Regions from separate parts of the Paenibacillus sp. 01T442 genome, predicted to be linked through region 2. Evidence: riboswitches for the same ligand, from Rfam matches in the RefSeq annotation. Region 2 holds a riboswitch; each other region holds the start of a gene.
The links. A riboswitch is a leader RNA that binds a small molecule or an ion and turns the genes downstream of it on or off. The one in region 2 is predicted to bind cyclic di-AMP.
Positions count from the first base shown of each region.

Region 1: linked by a shared signal. The riboswitch ahead of AC1DLM_RS25195 (C40 family peptidase) and the one ahead of AC1DLM_RS14810 (stalk domain-containing protein) in region 2 are both predicted to bind cyclic di-AMP.
Region 3: linked by a shared signal. The riboswitch ahead of AC1DLM_RS00105 (C40 family peptidase) and the one ahead of AC1DLM_RS14810 (stalk domain-containing protein) in region 2 are both predicted to bind cyclic di-AMP.

Region 1 covers NZ_JBFTPF010000046.1:24,479-30,545, forward strand. The annotation lists gene AC1DLM_RS25185 (M1 family metallopeptidase) at 158-2,158, shown strand; gene AC1DLM_RS25190 (hypothetical protein) at 2,340-3,158, shown strand; cyclic di-AMP (ydaO/yuaA leader) riboswitch at 3,327-3,465, shown strand; gene AC1DLM_RS25195 (C40 family peptidase) at 3,469-3,939, shown strand; gene AC1DLM_RS25200 (MSMEG_1061 family FMN-dependent PPOX-type flavoprotein) at 4,174-4,785, shown strand; guanidine-I (ykkC/yxkD leader) riboswitch at 4,856-4,958, shown strand; gene sugE (quaternary ammonium compound efflux SMR transporter SugE) at 5,053-5,373, shown strand; gene AC1DLM_RS25210 (methyltransferase domain-containing protein) at 5,480-6,067, opposite strand, start outside.
Region 2 covers NZ_JBFTPF010000014.1:249,921-255,987, forward strand. The annotation lists gene AC1DLM_RS14790 (response regulator transcription factor) at 1-580, opposite strand, end outside; gene AC1DLM_RS14795 (sensor histidine kinase) at 607-1,674, opposite strand; gene liaF (cell wall-active antibiotics response protein LiaF) at 1,790-2,452, opposite strand; gene AC1DLM_RS14805 (PspA/IM30 family protein) at 2,584-3,246, opposite strand; cyclic di-AMP (ydaO/yuaA leader) riboswitch at 3,402-3,554, shown strand; gene AC1DLM_RS14810 (stalk domain-containing protein) at 3,559-4,350, shown strand; gene AC1DLM_RS14815 (YjcZ family sporulation protein) at 4,504-4,608, shown strand; gene eutC (ethanolamine ammonia-lyase subunit EutC) at 4,683-5,375, opposite strand; gene AC1DLM_RS14825 (ethanolamine ammonia-lyase subunit EutB) at 5,368-6,067, opposite strand, start outside.
Region 3 covers NZ_JBFTPF010000001.1:2,366-8,432, reverse strand. The annotation lists gene AC1DLM_RS00110 (hypothetical protein) at 1-562, opposite strand, end outside; gene AC1DLM_RS00105 (C40 family peptidase) at 747-1,643, opposite strand; cyclic di-AMP (ydaO/yuaA leader) riboswitch at 1,647-1,809, opposite strand; gene AC1DLM_RS00100 (GNAT family N-acetyltransferase) at 1,906-2,418, opposite strand; gene AC1DLM_RS00095 (acetylxylan esterase) at 2,483-3,430, opposite strand; tRNA gene AC1DLM_RS00090 (tRNA-Gly) at 3,867-3,937, opposite strand; tRNA gene AC1DLM_RS00085 (tRNA-Pro) at 3,955-4,031, opposite strand; tRNA gene AC1DLM_RS00080 (tRNA-Arg) at 4,052-4,128, opposite strand; tRNA gene AC1DLM_RS00075 (tRNA-Gly) at 4,135-4,209, opposite strand; gene AC1DLM_RS00070 (AIM24 family protein) at 4,302-5,000, opposite strand; gene AC1DLM_RS00065 (SH3 domain-containing protein) at 5,027-5,482, opposite strand; gene AC1DLM_RS00060 (GyrI-like domain-containing protein) at 5,540-6,067, opposite strand, start outside.

The DNA of each region.
Region 1 (6,067 bases), on a different contig from region 2:
ATGACGACATGCTTTCATTGTAGCGAAAGTCTCCCAGTAGAACAAGTGGCGGCGGGCTCCCATGGACATTTATCATATTTCTTTCACCTCGCAGAAATATTCCCTAGGTTGTCTACATATACATGCTGTAGATGCTTGTTTAGGCGGGGTGAATCTCATGGATATGAATGCTCTATTCAATAGCCGCAAGGTACAATGGTTTGCTGTCATGCTCCTTGCAGCCGGCGCAGTGTTAATAACGAACACCTTGCTCCCCTCCACACCAAGAGGGACTGTTCCTGTCGTCTCTAAAGATGTTCCCCATGTTCAGACACCGGACATGCAGCCTGCAGATAATGGCAAACCGTTAGAAACCTCAACACCACTTAGTTATCGTATTGCCGAATATCACATGAATGTTGCCTACACACCAGAAACGAGGCAGCTCCAAGGCCAACAAACACTCACGTGGGAAAATCCAGGCTCAGTTCCTGTACAAGAAATGTATTTTCACCTCTATCCGAATGCGTTCGCTTCGAAGAAAACGACATTCATGCGCGAGTCTGGCGGGAAACTGCGTGAAGATGAAGCGAAAGACGAGAGTAGCGGCAGTATGGAACTGCTCTCCGTGAAATCAGATACAGGTGATGATCTGACCAAGCGGATGTCATTCGTTCAGCCGGATGACGGCAATAAGGATGACCACACGCTGCTCAAAATACCGTTATCCAAGCCTGTTGGACCTGGTGAACGTGTAACCATCAATACCGAATTCCTTGTTAAGCTGCCTGCAGCTTTTGCCAGAATGGGGTATGTCGATGACTTCGTTATGGCTGGACAATGGTTCCCGAAGGTTGCCGCTTATGAGCGCAAGGGAACTAGGGGACGGGCTGAACCTGGCTGGGATCTCCATCAATACCACGGAAATTCCGAGTTCTATGCGGATTTCGGCATGTACGATGTGAAAATTCAGGTGCCCGCAAATTATATTGTGGCTGCGACTGGATTTCCTGTTAAACCTGCTGTGACGGACAAGGGCACGAAGACATACCAATTCTATGCTGAGGATGTGCATGACTTCGCTTGGTCAGCCTCTCCTCATTTCATCTATGTGGAAGAGCCTTTCTCAGCCCCACAGGTTCCCGGAGTCAAAATCAAACTGTATCTTGATCCTAATCATCAGGATTTAAAAGATCGTTACATGTATGCGGCCAAAAAAGCACTCTCCCGTTACAGTCAGTGGTACGGAACGTATCCGTACTCTACCCTTTCCATCGTCGTCCCCCCTCCTGGCGGGAATGGTGCTGGCGGCATGGAATATCCAACCTTAGTCACCGCATGGGGAGCTAGCGACAAAGATCCAGACTTGGAACTGGAACGCGTCGTCGTCCATGAGATCGGCCACCAATTCTTCTATGGGCTTGTAGCCAGCAATGAATTCGAGGAAGCATGGCTTGATGAAGGCTTCACCTCTTATGCAGAAGATAAAGTGATGGAAGTCGAATACGGCGAAGCACCTAATTTACCTGTTGAATCCAGTTATATCACCTCACCAAATGGACTGCAGAAGAATGCATGGGCTTACACAGGGCATGATCAATATGCTGAAAATGTGTACACGCGTGGCAAGCTCGTACTCAAAGCCATTGAGCAGCAAGTCGGCACCAAGACGATGGATCGTATCATGAAATCCTATTTCCAAAAGTGGCAGTTCAAACATCCGTCTACGAAGGATTTCCAACAGGTCGTGGAGGAGATCAGCAAAACAGATTGGAACGATTTCTTTAATCAATATGTCTATGGCAATCTGATGATGGATTACTCCGTCGAAAGTGTCCATGTAAAGCCTCAAGGCAACAAGGGATCCGAGACTTATGAAAGCACAGTCCGCATCGTTAAGTTTGGCGGCAACTCACCTGAAGTGCCGATTCAGTTCCACTTCGCAGATGGCACATTGTTAGATAAAACATGGGATGGCAAGGAAGGCAGCATCGATTTCAAATTAACGCATACCTCGCCTGTCGACTGGGTGCGCATCGATCCCAAGTACACGCTCATACTCGAAAATAAGCACATCAACAACTTTTATCAAACGCAATTAAATACGAAGCTTCAAATTCGGTGGAATCTTGGCATTATTCAATTCCTGCAAGCCATTTTTGGCTCAGTCGCCTGGTAAGGACTTGGCTTACGTCTCATGACAAACTCTGAGCGTATGCTTACGATGCTAGTTTCCCAGAATAAACGACTACACCGTCCCTCAAGGACGTATCACAGTGTTTATGGAGAAATATAAGCATTGTATAAACTGCAACTATACTTTCTTATATTTTAAAGAAAACGTTAAGGAGGGACCCTCGTTGGCCACCTATATCAAAGCAGGCTTCAGGGCAGCTATGGCGCAGCCCTTTGCCACGATCTTTTTATTCCTATATCAGATGGGTTGGGGTATTCTCCTGTATAAGCTCGTACAAGGTGTTCTTGTCCCCCTCATGCATCGGTTCCCTGGCGCTGAGCAACCCAAGCAGGCCTTGCAGATTTTCCTAGCAGAGGGCCAGTTTCAGTTAATTAAAACAGATCTCAGCTATTCCTATCTATGGTGGCTTGCTGCACTCTTATGTGCGCGCATGCTGCTGACGCCTCTCTTAAATAGCGGTGTCTACTATTCGCTCACTCACCCTCACCAGAATGCCGGCTATCGCTTCTTTCGCGGGATGAAGCAGCTCATGCTCCCCTTCCTGCTCGTGTATTTGATCCGCATCGCGCTTACACTATTCCCACTCATCTGGCTTATTCCCAAAGCCGCCTATATGCTGGGACATAGCGGCTCTTATGAGCAGATCGTTCTCAAGCTTCTACCTTGGCTGCTCAGTTTAATGGTCTATGGCTTTGTCCTGCAGTTGCTGTTCATGTATGTGCAATTCGCCATCGCGGCCAAACTGGGGATTACATCGACAATCATCTCTTTCTTTCGATATTCGCTGCCGATTATTGGACTTGCCATCATCCTATTACTGTTCACAGGACTTTTGGCAGGGGTCACAGTCACGGCTACTTACCTATGGGCAGGACTGGTAGCCCTCATCATTTATCAATTGTATCCCCTCTTCCACATTTTTTTCCAAATTTGGGGCATTTCTTCCCAATATCAGCTGCTTTCAGCCAAAATACCTAACTAATATCCAGCAAAACAGTGAATAGCTTACGCGCTCTCCCCTTCTCTTTGAGAAAGGGGCTTTTTTTTGTCTATTTCCCGAACTATTTGCCTATTTTTCCGCCTTTTTTTAAACAAAAAAAGAGGAATTTCATTGTTTATGACGAATTAAAAGGACTAGCATCAGAAAACCAAATTTTTCATGCCGAATTCCTCAGTTTATGGGGAAACGGGGGAACCACTCCGGGTGAATTGATCTTGCAAGACAGGGATCATAGGGAACCTTCAACCGAACCCTCCAGCTAACCTCGTAGGCACCGGAAGGAGACAAGCAGTTGAAGAAAGTAGTTGCTCTTGTTTTTAGTCTTGTTTTGTTTTTGAGTGTAAGTGTAGGAAGCGTTTTCGCATCGTCCTCCATGGACAACGCAGTCGAAGATCTCGTAGGAACTCCCTACAAATGGGCAGGAACGACAACCAAAGGCTTTGATTGCTCTGGTTTCACATCCTACTTATTCGATGAGTTCGGCATCGACCTTCCACACAGCTCCAAATCGCAAAACAGCGAAGGCTACTGGGTTGACAAAAAAGATCTTCGTAAGGGCGATCTTGTATTTTTCAACACGGATGGCAGCGGTATCTCTCATGTAGGTATGTACCTCGGAGACGGTGAATTCGTTCACTCCGCTACCAATCAAGGTGTTGTGAAGAATAAGTTGAGCGAATCCTATTATGCGAAGCGATATGTATCCGCCAGACGTGTTCTGTGGGATGATATCTACAATCAACTAACTGCTGAATCCAAGTAATGTTCTCGCTACAGAATGAAGCCCTGCTAAGCTTTGCTCGAAAGAGCAGCTTGCAGGGCTTCATTCATTTGAACGAGGTTATCGGCGTATACTACAATATCAAAATAAACGTCTACAACGTCCTTCGAGGACTTCTCAAAGTGTTTACGGAGAAAACAGCCGAATTTTTATGTTCCGCATATACATGCTGGTATTTTGAACAAAGGCCTCTGGCCTCAGGAAGGAAAAGAACGCATGGACAACACACAAGACAATATTTCACCCCCATTTCCCGGCATCGTTCGATCCATTGATGAAATTAGAGATCATATTGGAGAGCCTCATCCTGCGGTACAAAATAAAGTCATCAATCAAATTGACGAACATGCTCAAGCGTTCATCGCCAAATCACCTTTATTCTTCTTATCTACATCAGGTGCGGATGGATTGTGTGATGTGTCCCCCCGTGGCGATGGCCCAGGTTTCGTTCGCGTTCTCGATAATCACCGCTTGATTTATCCAGAAAGACTCGGAAACCGTCGAATAGATTCTATGCAAAATATAGTAAACAACCCGCAGGTGGGTCTCTTATTCATCATTCCAGGCGTCGACATGGTGCTCCGCGTCAATGGTCGCGCTTGGCTGACGAGAGATGAAGAGCTCCTTGCGACTATGCAGCTTAATGGGAAATCGCCGATCGTCGCTGTTGGCGTCGAGGTGCAGGAATGTTTCGTACACTGCAGTCGTGCACTTAAACTTTCGAAGATATGGGATACCGCTACGTGGGTACCCGAACAGGAGCAGCCAGACGGCATGGATATGTTCCGCGCGCATCTGGCATTGAACAACATAGCGCTAGAGGAATAAGGATAAGCTAACTAGGTCGCAGCCAAAATGGATAACTTGACATGACATGTTAGCCAGACTATAATAACGGCATGTCGTTTTCTAGGGTTCCGCGGCGTTTCACTGCCGGCTGGTCCAAGGGAAAACACACAGCAAATATGCTGTGGTCACGGAGGGAGAAAAGCCCGGGAGTCTATCGCAACAGTGCGATATTCCCGGGCTTTTCTCTGTTTATTTTGTGGCACTGACATCGTAAATCATAAATTCGCACATGAAGGAGTGTTCATTATGGCATGGTTATTTCTAGCTATTGCAGGTGTATTTGAGGTCGTATGGGCCATTTCATTGAAATTTTCCAATGGGTTTACGCGACTAGTCCCGTCGATTGTTACGATTCTAGGCATGATCGTTAGTTTCTATTTCTTAGCTGCAGCAACGAAAACTCTTCCGATCGGAACGGCCTATGCGGCCTGGACTGGCATCGGTGCTGTAGGCGCGATTATCATTGGCACTCTTTTTCTCGATGAACCGATCAGCTTAGTTCGTATCTTGTTTATGGTCTTGATTCTGGTCGGCGTGCTCGGACTGAAATTTACGTCAGGGCACTAGGGAGTATTGGTCGCTTACACGCCACTCATCTGCGTGACAACGTTGGCAAAATTATACTCATGGTTATGGCCACCTTATTTTAGTGAAAAATGAACCCGGTGTTGGGCTACTTGATTGTATAGCTCACATACCAGAAGCTGCCCCCTACAAAGATGCGCAAATGCTGTGACAAGGGTCGAAAAATGTCATTTAACTCTTCGTAAGTAAAATAATTCTTAAGTATTTCATGCTTGGAGCCGTCGGCTAGCTCGCGTCTTTTGTAGGTGTCTTCGCTCTCCTCATGCGTGATAAGCTCGCCGCCTCTGCCAGGCACATACATATTATCTGCAATGAACACCTGCGCTCCGCTGCCCAATCGTTCATGGAAGCCTTGTAAAAAGCTGTCGATCCGATTCCGCGGAATATGCGAGAACCAGAAGTTGGCCAGCCCGTAATCGAACTCCCCACTTATCCCGGAGAGCTCATACGCATCTCCTTCCTTGAAAGACGCATTCCCCTTCGGCCATGACTTCGATTCCGCGATGCGCAGTACCTCTGGGCGAATGTCTACACCTACTAGCTGTGTCGCCGTTTCTGCGGCAATGTGTGACCAATAACCTGTGCCACAGGCAATTTCCAGCACACAGCGTCCCTCCACCTGCTTCTTCAGGATCTCCGACAGAAGGGCCAATTCTTGTTGATACTCCGCATCCTC
Region 2 (6,067 bases):
ATAGAACGTTGGTGACGTGGAATTTCACTGTCTTCACGCCGATGAATAAATCATCAGCTAACTCTTGATTCGATTTGCCCTTCGCGATCAAGCGAAGCACTTCCATCTCGCGGTCCGTCAGCTCCTCATGCGGCTCCGCAACGGGCTTTGGTTGACGGAAGCGATTCATGATTTTCGAAGCCACCTGCGACTCCAGAATCGATTGTCCTTTGGCCGCGGCTCTAATCGCTTGCGCGATTTCGGAGGCACGCGAGGTTTTCAACAAATAACTGAAGGCACCCGCTTCAATAACTGGATACATTTTCTCATCATCTAAGAAGCTAGTCAATACAATGACTTTACAATCTGGATAGAGTTGCAATAATTTCCTTGTCGTTTCGATGCCGTCCATACCTTCCATAACTAGGTCCATCAGCACCACATCCGGACGATATTCCTGAGCTAAACGAATGCCATCGTGGCCATTGCTCGCTTCGCCAACGACCTCAATCCCATCTTCCGTCCCTAGAACAGCTGCAAGTCCAATTCTGACCATTTCATGATCATCGACTAGTAATACTTTGATTAAGGTGTCGTCCATTCGCTTCTTCCTCTCTATGTACGATGTTAATTTTCGATCAATTGAGGATCGGTTGCTAAGATTGGTACTCGAATTTCAATACGTGTTCCTCGGTCTGGTGCTGTAATAATATCCACTGAACCGCCGATTTCGTTCACGCGTTCCTTCATGGACACGATGCCATAAGAAGTCAGCTTCTTCGCATCCAGCTCAAAACCAACACCGTCATCGCGGATCACTAACCGGATACCGTCAGAACGATGCAGCAGCTTCACTTCCAGCTTATTCGCCTTAGAGTGACGCAGGGCATTCGAAAGCGCCTCTTGCACAATTCGGAATAAATGATCCTCGATCCCTTTGTTCAAGCGGATTTCCTCATCCATATCCCAGCTGATCGCCATTGGAACCTTGGCCGCTAGCTCCTTCAAGAGCTCAACGAGTCCCTCCGACAGTCGTTTTCCTTCGAGATGGATCGGTCTCAGATGCAGCAACAAGGCTCTCATTTCGGATTGAGCGACGGAAGCCATCTCTTCAATCAGATGAATCTGCCGCTTCGCTTTCTCAAAATCTTTATCCAGTGTCCGTCCAACAGCCGTAGCTGTCATGGATATAGCAAACAATTGCTGACTTACCGCATCATGCAGCTCACGCGCCAAGCGCTGACGCTCTTCAATAACCGCGGAAAGCTTGGCTTTCTCGGTAAGCTCAGCATTGCTATTCGACAGCCGTTGAAGGGAGGTCACTTGCTCTTCCCATCGCTTCATAATACGGCTGAGTTGTTCGCCTAAGCGTCCAATCTCATCGTCATCCCCGTTTTGAAAGCCTTCTCGGGCAAATGTCCCTTTTTCTAATAAAATCATCGTCTCCATCATGGGCTCAAGTCTGCGTGTCACCTTAGAACTGTTCCAGTAACCGAATACCGCCCCAATTACACCCAGAATCAACAAAGCCATGAACGAGAACTTGACTCCCTGCTGCCAACTGGTAAAGGGCTCAATCAAATGACTTGAATTCAGAAAATACAGCATAGCTCCGAAAACGGCGAAGCTAAATAGGATGGCTTCCCCCATGCTGCGCCAGATCATGTTCGTTAATCGTCGTTTGTAGCCGTCCACTTGGTGAAGTACCCCCTTGAAATAAACGACTACACCGTCCTCTAAAAACGGTCTCGTTTATCTAAAATATAGCCCATGTATATATGAGACTATATTTTCTACTATTTAAAGAAAGTTACAATACTTTGACCTTTATATCTCCTACGATGAAAGAAAGTATGAGTTTCACCCGATGGTCACAATGCCCATAATTCTGCGATTGCCAAACGACTTTGTTCATCACACCTGACTCTTTTTCTTCCGCGATTTGAAGCTGACCCAGCATGACGGAAGCTGTGACGGAAACGCCGATATCGTCAGGCACCTTTATATCAATATCTCCTACAACACCTTGTAGGATAACTGTCGTTTCTTTTTGCTCGAGAATTGCCATGGAAAGATCCATATACGTTTCTCCCACCAAGTACCACGTCGAGGAATTCCGTTGAATCCATGGTTCTCGGCCTAGGCGAAGGCTATCAACAATCTTCTGCTTTTGGGTATACGTATCATCTTTATGAATCTGCTTGGATCGAATGAAAAATAAACCTAATGAAATCAACACAACCGAAATGACAATGGTAAGATGATCACCGAATAATATGACGGCACCAATCCCCATCAGCACATAGCCCTTGCGCTCTTTGCGTGAACGAACACGATGAATGCCCAGCAAAATAAGGATTACGGCCATAACGGGAAAAAAGCCTATGGTATGTTCCAGAAGCAAAAAAATACCGGCTCCAATCAGCAAAAGCGCTGTATTCCGGCTGCGGTTATTTTTCGTTTCCTCTCCCATCGATGCACCTCCTCTGGCTGCCATTTCTCTTTCGTTCATACGATTCCTAGCATACCATAAGAATKGACGACCTCCAAGATGCAAATCCTTATAGATCAAGGCTTTGCTTTCGTGGAGGTCACCGTCCATGACTATTTGCTGTCGTGCGGGTCTCGCTCACCGCGAGAACGCTGCTCCTGCTGCCACTCATGCTGCAGCTTGCTGCGCAGCGCGCGCAGTTCGTGTTGAAGGTTGCCACCGGCTTCCTTCAGCGTCTCCTTCGACAGGCGGCCCGCTACGCGTAGCCCCTGCAACGCCTCCCGGCCGAGCTCGCGGCCGGTGACCTCCAGCTCGCGCCATGTGTCGCGAGCCTCTTTGCCGTGCAGCCCGCCGCGCGGCTGCTCATCCTCGGCTGCGTGTCCCGCACGCAGCCCGCGCAGTTCCTCTGCGAGCGCCAGGCACAAGTCCTGGCTGCTCGCGTACTGCGCGCGGTAGTGCTCGCTCGCGGCTTCCTCGTTCAGCTTCTCTTGCAGGGCAAGCCGCGCTAGATCTTCTTCGCCAGCGCGCATCGCAAGCTCGGCCTGCTCACCGCGCAGCTTCGCCATCTCTTCCGCTCGCGCGATGTTACTGCGCAAGGCAATCGTTGCTTGCAGCGCTTCCTCATAGCGTTCCTCAAGCTGTGCGATCTGGCTACCGTCGTCAGAAGTGGCTGGATTCGTTTTGCCGATCGTCTCGTGCCAGACGGTTTCAGCCATTTTGCCAATACGGTCAAATATATTAGTAGGATCCATTTCCCGATTCTTATTATTATTCATGTACAATCGCCCCTCATCCATCATCATACTCTTATGGTAGCTCAATTTCTGAGGTTCTAAAACCGACTATCGACTGTTTTTGAACCTAGACCTAAGTCTAGTATAAATGGGCATAACCATATTTTGGTCGTTGCCCAAGCATGCCAGTGATGCTAAAATATTTGAAGCCGAGTCTAGTGCATATATGCAGGCACTGGTACGGGGGACGAAATACTTGGGGTGAATATTTGCTTCAGCTTGGAGCAGACTAGGGAGAACCTTCTTCCCGAACCCGTCAACTAACCTCGAAGGCTCAAGAAGGAGGATTACCAATTGAATAAGCTTACCAAAGGGTTAACTAGCCTAGCTGCCTCACTAGCAGTATTGGCTGGAGGCTTTCTTTCCCCATTTACAGCTCAAGCAGCTGAAATGGCCGTGAAAGTGCAAGTCAATGATGAACTGATCCATTTTCCTGATGCACAGCCATTTCTGGATGGCAACCACACCACCCAAGTCCCGCTTCGATTTGTAACGGAGAAGCTCGGATATACGGTCAACTGGCAGAAAGATGGCAATCAGATTAAGGTAACACTAAATAACGACAATCATACGATTACCTTKGTTTCAGGGCAAAAAGAAGCTAACGTTGATGATGCAACGGTCATCTTAGACGGAGCTTCTCAGTATCAAAATGGACGTGTATATGTACCTCTTCGCTTCCTTTCCACAACCGCAGGCGTACCTGTACAGTGGGATGCAAGCAGTAATCTAGCTATCTTAAGTAAAGATGGAGAGCAACATGCACCTGATTATCAAGTATTCGAATCTACAGCTTATTCGGCAGATCCTTCTGAAAATGGCGGGTATGGAGCCATTGATTACATGGGCAACCCACTAGCAATTGGCACAGTTGCTGTTGATCCTTCCGTCATTCCACTTGGCACGAAGCTTTATATTGAAGGCTATTCGTTTAGCGGGCTTCCTAAAGGCGGCATGTACGTCTACGCAACAGATACGGGCGGATCCATTAAAGGAAATCGCATGGACATCTTTATTCCAGGCTCAAGGAAATCATTACAAAGCTTTGGCTTCCAGAAGATTAAAGTGTATCAAATTCCCAATTAAATGCATGGAGAGAGCTGCCCTAAGAGTCATACAAGGGCAGCTCTTTTTGTAGTTGAATGTTCCACTCAATAAGGGCATATGTCCAATCAACAGGGTTCCCACCCACATATGTTATATAGTGTTTAACCCACATTCAAAACCGGAGGGGATACTATGTCAGCTGCAGTTGGTTGTGGAACGCCAGGATACGGAAGTTCCGCAGGTTTAGTTCTTGTACTTTATGTACTGTTGGTCATCATTCTTGCTACTTTCTACTAGGACCATCTTCCGCCTGCGAAAATAAACCCAGCTGCTGAAGCTTCTCATTACGAGGCTTCAGCAGCCGGGCTTTTTCATTTGAATTCGATGCCACTCGTTCGCTGCTTCAAGATTTCTTCCAGCATTCCCCCAATATACGCCCCCGCTTCCATGGCAGGTGTTCCACCGCGATGAATGTTCGAAATAACCATCCGATCCGAATCCGTTCCCCCCGTTCTTGGCTTATAACACATGTACGCACTTAACGACTCAGCAGTCACAAGACCGGGTCTCTCACCGATAAGCAGCACAAGACATTCCGGATTTAACAAATCTCCGATGGCATCCATACAGCCTACCCGTCCGCGATTCACATAGATTGTCGTTCCCGCTGTTAAGCCTCGCAATCGCAAGGAATCCAGCAAGGCAGGATACAGGTCACGCATATTCGCTTCGATGCTATTTGCACTTAACCCATCGGATACTACGATTTGCACTTGTGGCCTAAGCTGACATTTCGCTAATAGCTCCTGTTTGCTTTCGGGCTTCAATACTCTCCCTAGATGAGGACGCTTCAAATACATATTCTTCGTTTCTGCACAAGAATCGACGATGAGCCACCTCATTTCTGCTAAGAGAGCAGAACTCACCTCATTGTGCACAGCATCCACGCTGCTAGCATGATCCCATCGAAAAGTCAGTAACTCACTCGTTAATGGACGTGTACCTGATCTAGAAACGCCAATGCGTGCCGGAGTTAGTGCTTTCATCCGAGCGAATTCATCCACGCTTTCCACCTCCTCGCCAGAATAGCCTAGAATCACCTGCTAGCGGACTTAGCGTACCGTTCAACCATAGGCCTATGTCTTGCAGCCAATCTCGAAATTCTGGTGCTGGCGCGCGCCCAAACAACTCGCGTAAAGTCGCAATATCGTGGTAGCTGAGTGATTGGTAATTGAGCATGCAGTCATCCGCCATAGGTACGCCAATCAGGAAGTTCACATGAGCAGAAGCCAGCATGACCGCTAAGGAATCCATATCATTTTGATCAGCATTCATATGATTGGTATAGCACACATCAACCCCCATCGGGAGACCATGCATTTTGCCCATAAAATGATCCTCAAGGCCTGCACGTATAACTTGCTTGCTATTGTACAAATACTCTGGACCGATAAAACCTACCACCGTATTAACCAAAAAAGGCTTGTAGATTCTAGCTAATCCGTAGCATCTCGCTTCCAACGTCACTTGGTCTATGCCATGATGCGCTTCCGAAGATAGCTCCGAACCCTGCCCCGTTTCAAAATACCACCGATTCGGCCCCGCCGCACTGCCCATTCTATGAATCAAGGCATCCGCTTCATCCAGAAGCGCCTTATGAATGCCAAACGCGCGATTGCCTTTCTCCGTACCGGCCAAGCTCTGGAATATAAGATCAGCCCTGGCCCCCTGCTTGATCGCTTCCATCTGTGTCGTC
Region 3 (6,067 bases), on a different contig from region 2:
GCATGAACGTGGAAGCATCCGCCGAATCGGCATGTGTAAGAAAGAGCAGCGCTACCTTATCATCCCCAACCACAAATCCAACCTGTTCCTTCACCTGAAATTTCTCAAGAATTTTGCCATGATGTGATCTCACGATATGATGGAACCGCCAAATGCCATCTTCCTGAATGATAAAATAAAGCACACGATTGCGATGCGCATTGCTAAACTCCCGCGTCACACCGATCATACATACCTTCTCACCAACACGTAAATATTCATCAATCACATAAGATTTCAGTCGTAACCGGTTCACATTCTTGCTCTGAATATAAGTTTCCATCTCATCTATGGAGCGCTGATCCCTCGGATCTTGTTTTGTTGCGTAAAATACTTCTTTAATGAACGTATCTGTTTGGAATTGCCTAGCCCCTTTGAAATGGTTATACGAATGAAAAAATTGCTTAATCACGACCCGAATGTCTTCTGGTATGGCAGGACCTGTTTCCACGTTATACATGCGATCTGTTCGACCCGACAATTTAATTTTATGAAACAAGCTTTTCCAGACACTGACTTGCATGCCGCACGCGCCACCTACTTTCTTCCAACCATTGTTTCATTATAGGCTATAATTCTCAAAAATTCGATAAAAATCGCACAAATTCGCGCAAAAAAAAGAGCATCTGCCGCTTTGCTTTCCATATAGAAAGTCATAGCGAACATACGCTCTTATACCAGTACTTATACTTGATTTTGCAGCTATTTTATAACACGCGTTTGGCACCTACATATCTGGAGCCCCAATAGGAGCTAGCGAGACTATCAACCGTTACACCAACGGATGTTGTCGAGGAAATGAATTGATTATTTCCGATGTAAATGCCTACATGGTTGACGATACCAGAAGCAAAGAAGACGAGGTCTCCCGCTTTCAAATCCGTCACTCTTGCCCCCGCATTATCGTACATTTGCACGGAGGTGCGTGGCAGCTCGATACCTTTGGCCTCGTATACATAACGAACGAATCCAGAGCAATCGAAGCCCTTAGGTGTAGTTCCTCCCCATCGGTACGGTGTCCCTTTGAACGTCGTTGCAGCTTGAATAATTTGAGCTGCAATGGATGACTGAACGACCTTGGCCACTGGGGCTGCTAGAGCTACTGGTGGCGGTGCAATCCAGGCTGGCTTATGAGTCTTGCCGTCCTCTTCCACGATGGCAATTTTATTCGCATCGTTCCACGCAATCGCAGATCCAAACGTCTCTGTAACAAAGCGTAGAGGGACATAGGTACTCCCTTTAACCAAAGTTGGACTGCTCTCTAATTCAACTAACTTACTGTTCACGATCGCTTGCTCTTCGTCCGTTGTGAGTTGAATCGCCTGTTCTTTGTTCTTAAGCGTGACGACGACTTCATCGCCTTGCTTCGCCCATCCCACTTGATAACCTAATTTCTCCGACAACACACGTAGTGGCACCTGAAGTGTACCTTCCGTATCAATAAACGGCTGTACTTCCGGGAACTGCACCAAGTCATCATTGACTTGAACCTTCACCGAAGAGGTGTCTGGGGCAGCAGCATGCGTGGATGGAGCGGCGAACAGGAAAAAGGCTGCGCCTACAAGAGCGCATGAACAAATAAAGCTTTTGGTAAAAAGTTTCAAAACGTTGTGCCTCCTTGAAGCCTCCGAGGTTAGTTGACGGGTTCGGGAAGAGGTTTTCCCTAGCGCACCCCATTAGCCTATGGCTAACTGAGCATTCATTCACCCCAAGTAAAGAAGTCCCCCGTACCAGAGCTTTCGATGCTCCGAGATTCGGCATTTTTTGTCTATATTAGACTAGCATAGTTCGTTTTAGGATGACAACTTTTGCGAGATGGTAAGTGTTTCCTTTGCTATGTAAAGTACAAAAAAACAGCCACTCTTTTCAGAGCAGCTGCTTATACACCTCGGTAAATAGAATATGCTTACAGGGATTAAATTCATTTTCTGTCATCGGACTAGGATAACTCATGATGTTGAGAGGCAATTTCAGTTGACCTTCTCTGAGTGGTGGCTGTGCATAAGGAAATAGGTTCAAATGGAAGCCGCAGCGCTTATAGAATTCAATTCTCCGCGTAGCATCTGAGGCAGTCGGAGGCTCGACTTCAAGTACGATAGGGGTACTTGCACGGCTCATATACGTCGTCAGCATTTGCTTGCCAATCCCACCGCCTCTTATGGCAGCGTTGACGGCGATATGTTCCACAAATCGAAACGTACTAAAGTTCCAACTGGCCAAGAAGCCAAGTAGTTGCCCTTGAGCATCTCTCTCGACATCGATGCTGTAATTAGGATGAGATAACAGTGCTCGCTGACCTTCATACGTCCTTATTTCCGTTACAGGAAAAGCGGCTTCCATCAGCTCGAATACCTCTTCAAATGAATCCACTTTTTCCATTTGTCAGCACCTCCCTTCAAGTTAGTAATAGGTTATCCAAGTGTGAAGCCTCTTACTTCAGACCTTACCATTTTGAGAAAAAGGCATGTGCCGCTGCATGAGAGCCAGGAGGTGTCGCGTGCCCCATGAAGGGGTACACTTCAATCGATTTGTGTGCTGATTCGATTCGGTTATACGCAGCGAAAATCGCTTCTGGCAAGCAGCACGTATCCTTCAATCCTACCGTAACGTGAACAGGCTGCTCAATTCGATCGCCCAAATTCACGATATCGAAATAGGAAACTGTTCGCAGTACATCTGGCAGATATTCTGGGAACCGGGTAACGAATTCCGCTGCCTCACTAAGTGAGCTGACCGATTGCAACAAGCCCAAATCCATGTGGCATAGATTCGGTACATGGGCAACGGTTGACCGAATACGCTTCTCAAGCGCGGTTACGAGTAGGGCAAGCCCTCCGCCCTGGCTTCCGCCGTATACGAATACCCGCTCACTGTCGATTTCTGGTTGCTCTAACGCGCAGTGTACAGCACGCAAGGAATCGATCGCAACTGCACGATAGTAGCTCGTCTCCGCGTCGAGAATCCCCTGTGTAATCCAGCCCCTCGTCATGCCAGTCTCCTGTGGCAGCAGGTTACCGCTTTCGCCGCCTTGCCCGCGTACATCAACCGCAAGTACCGCATACCCCATAAGCAACCAAGCAGCATGATCCTCGGGTCTTCCCTTGGAGCCCGTATAGCCTGGGAATGTAACAATACAAGGTACCTTCTTAGACTTGCTCTCAGCATTAGGCAGTAACAACCAAGCATGAATCGGTGTTTCCGCAGCACCCTGCAAGACGATCTTATTCACTTCCGCTTGTATAAAAGGTGATGCTACCGGCTCTCTTGTATAGGATGCATCTTGCGTAGCTTCCGTATATGCACGCTCCCAGAATGCAGCCAGATCAGCAGGCGCCGTTAACTGCGATTGATACTGGTGTAACCCCTGAATACGATTTTCAATAGCGTTCATTTCGGTAAGTCCCCTTTGCATGTTTTTCCCATTTTAACCTAGATACACGTGTATGACTATTGGAAAATATGAATATGAAACGGAACATCGATGCTCTATGTCGATGAATCTGTCGGTTCTTCTGCGAACGCAAGAAGACTCCCGATTCGTGTTTAGATGTATAAACTACAGCTAATTTACTCGAATCTGACGTATTTTCGTGATTACATGGAGAAAGTACATTTAATTTATATGAAATTTGAAGAATCGACCAAATCGAAGGAATTTAACTACAGGAATACAGTTAAACTTTCGAATTCGAGAAATACGCTTCAAATAGATGGAGAAAATCCAGTTAAATTGCGGGAAGTAGGTTTATTACTCATCGAGCCCTAAAGGGTTCAATTCCCTAATAATGAAGAAAAAGACCACCCGAAGGTGGTCTCTTTCTTCTGTAAGCGGGCGGCGGGAATCGAACCCGCGCGATCAGCTTGGAAGGCTGAAGTTCTACCATTAAACTACGCCCGCATATAAAAAATCTAAAATGGTCGGGACGACACGATTTGAACATGCGACCCCCTGCTCCCAAAGCAGGTGCTCTACCAAGCTGAGCTACGTCCCGTAGTGAATATAAAGTGTAAATGGCGCGCCCTGAGAGATTCGAACTCCCGACCTTTTGATTCGTAGTCAAATACTCTATCCAGCTGAGCTAAGGGCGCAAATATTGGAGCGGAAGACGGGGATCGAACCCGCGACCCTCGCCTTGGCAAGGCGATGCTCTACCGCTGAGCCACTTCCGCACGGTGTAATTTCTCTTTCGCTCATCAAGTGATTCTCTGAGGCGACAAGGAATAATATATCAGGTATTCAAAACAAATGCAACTATTTTTTATTATTTTATGAAAACGCCCCCAAATGGCAGCACTTCCCGTGCTATGCGGCGCAGTAAGCTATCCGATTTCATATGCTCGTCCAACTTGGGATCTGGCTTACAAGGCTGCATAAGCACATGCCCATGCCCCGTAATCTCCCAGTGATAATTCATATGCTGACTTGCCAGAGTGTTGCCGTATACACAGAGGCGCAGCTTAGCTTGCCGCGGATAGGCAACAAGGCAACTCACATCAACATACAAAGGCTCCACAGCATCCAGGGCCATGTGATGTATAGGGCCAGCTGTTAGCAAACCTAGACTGCCGGGACCGTGAAACTGCATTTTAACTAAATCTTGCGTGATCAACGTGTTCTTCACACTCTGTAGATGCGTTGTAAAGGTCACACCTTCCGTATAGAACAGCACATGTCGAAATTCAAACAATAGATCATCTTCGGCTTCCAAAGGCACGACAGCCAAACTATACGCTTCTGGCAATCCCATTAACACACGCCCAGGACCGAGTATGCGTGATTGGATCAACCGCTTCTTCCTATACATGCTAGGAAGCTTCATCAGTGCATCTTCACGCTGCTCAGGCCTTCCCTGAAATGCAACAATTTGGTTGGGATGCAGTACATGCACAGCCTCTCCCTTTAGAAGCTGCAGTGTAGCCATCCTAGCTTGTGAGCTTGCATTTTCATAGATGATCTCCAAACCACACAACCTCCTCACCAATGCTGTTAGCGCATTCCACGCTTCCTTCTCTGCCAAACGAAGAAGCGAAACACACGTCCAAGCAAGAAATAGCCTACAACCAACGCGGCAGCCGTAATCACCATGTAGGTTATTTTGCGATTTCGTTTATCCTTATCTAGCGCAACTTGTTCCATCGCCTTCAGCCGTTCTTGTAACTGCTCGTTGTCCTTCTTAAGTGCCTCATTCTGACTGAGGAGACGATCCTCGATTTCTTGAGACTGCCTGACGGCTTCCGACAACTTGTCCTTCTGCTCTTCTAATTGCTGCTTCGTAGCCTCATAATCCTTCTGGATTTGTTCTACATTGCTTGGCAATTGATAGATTTCTTTTACCCGATCCAACCAAGAAGCGTGGGCAGCGGGTGTTCGATACATGAACCCGACGATGATGATAAGTACGCCAATAGCTCGTCCAAACCTAGATATGCTACGTATTCGCACCCGCTATCCCTCCCCATGGTTGGCTGCTCGACATTATGTTCTATTTTACAGCAAAATTCACCCCATCACCACTTTTACCGCTTCAACAGGATATCTCAAAATCGTTCTCATTTTGGCAGGCTCTATCTTCCTCGGATCCGATAAGTAGATCTCATGATGAAGACCACAGATCCTTAGCTGGTTCTGCTCTATATATGGATACATTTGAGAAAGTGTTTCCGGTTCAGTCGCATATGGTCCAACGTGCAGCATCTGGACACAGGTTCCCTCGTTCAAGGATTCATAGCCTACATTAGCTATTAGCTTCAGTTCCTTTTTCTTTACCATTGCAGCTGTTCGTGCTTCTTCCACAACCTCACCCGCCACATACGTTGGCATGCGAATCAATAACTTCCAATGCCATTCTTCCCTCGGTACTTCCAAGGCCGTTCGGGGATCCCCATCTACCCACCATTGCCCTTCCAGCTTCGCTACTGTGAAATCATTCTCCAGCTTCTTGTAATGCCCTTTAACGCCGTAGGCGACCGTATACAGCGCTTCTGTAGCGTTAGCGAAGATGGTACCGTTGGGATCTCCTTTGCCAAC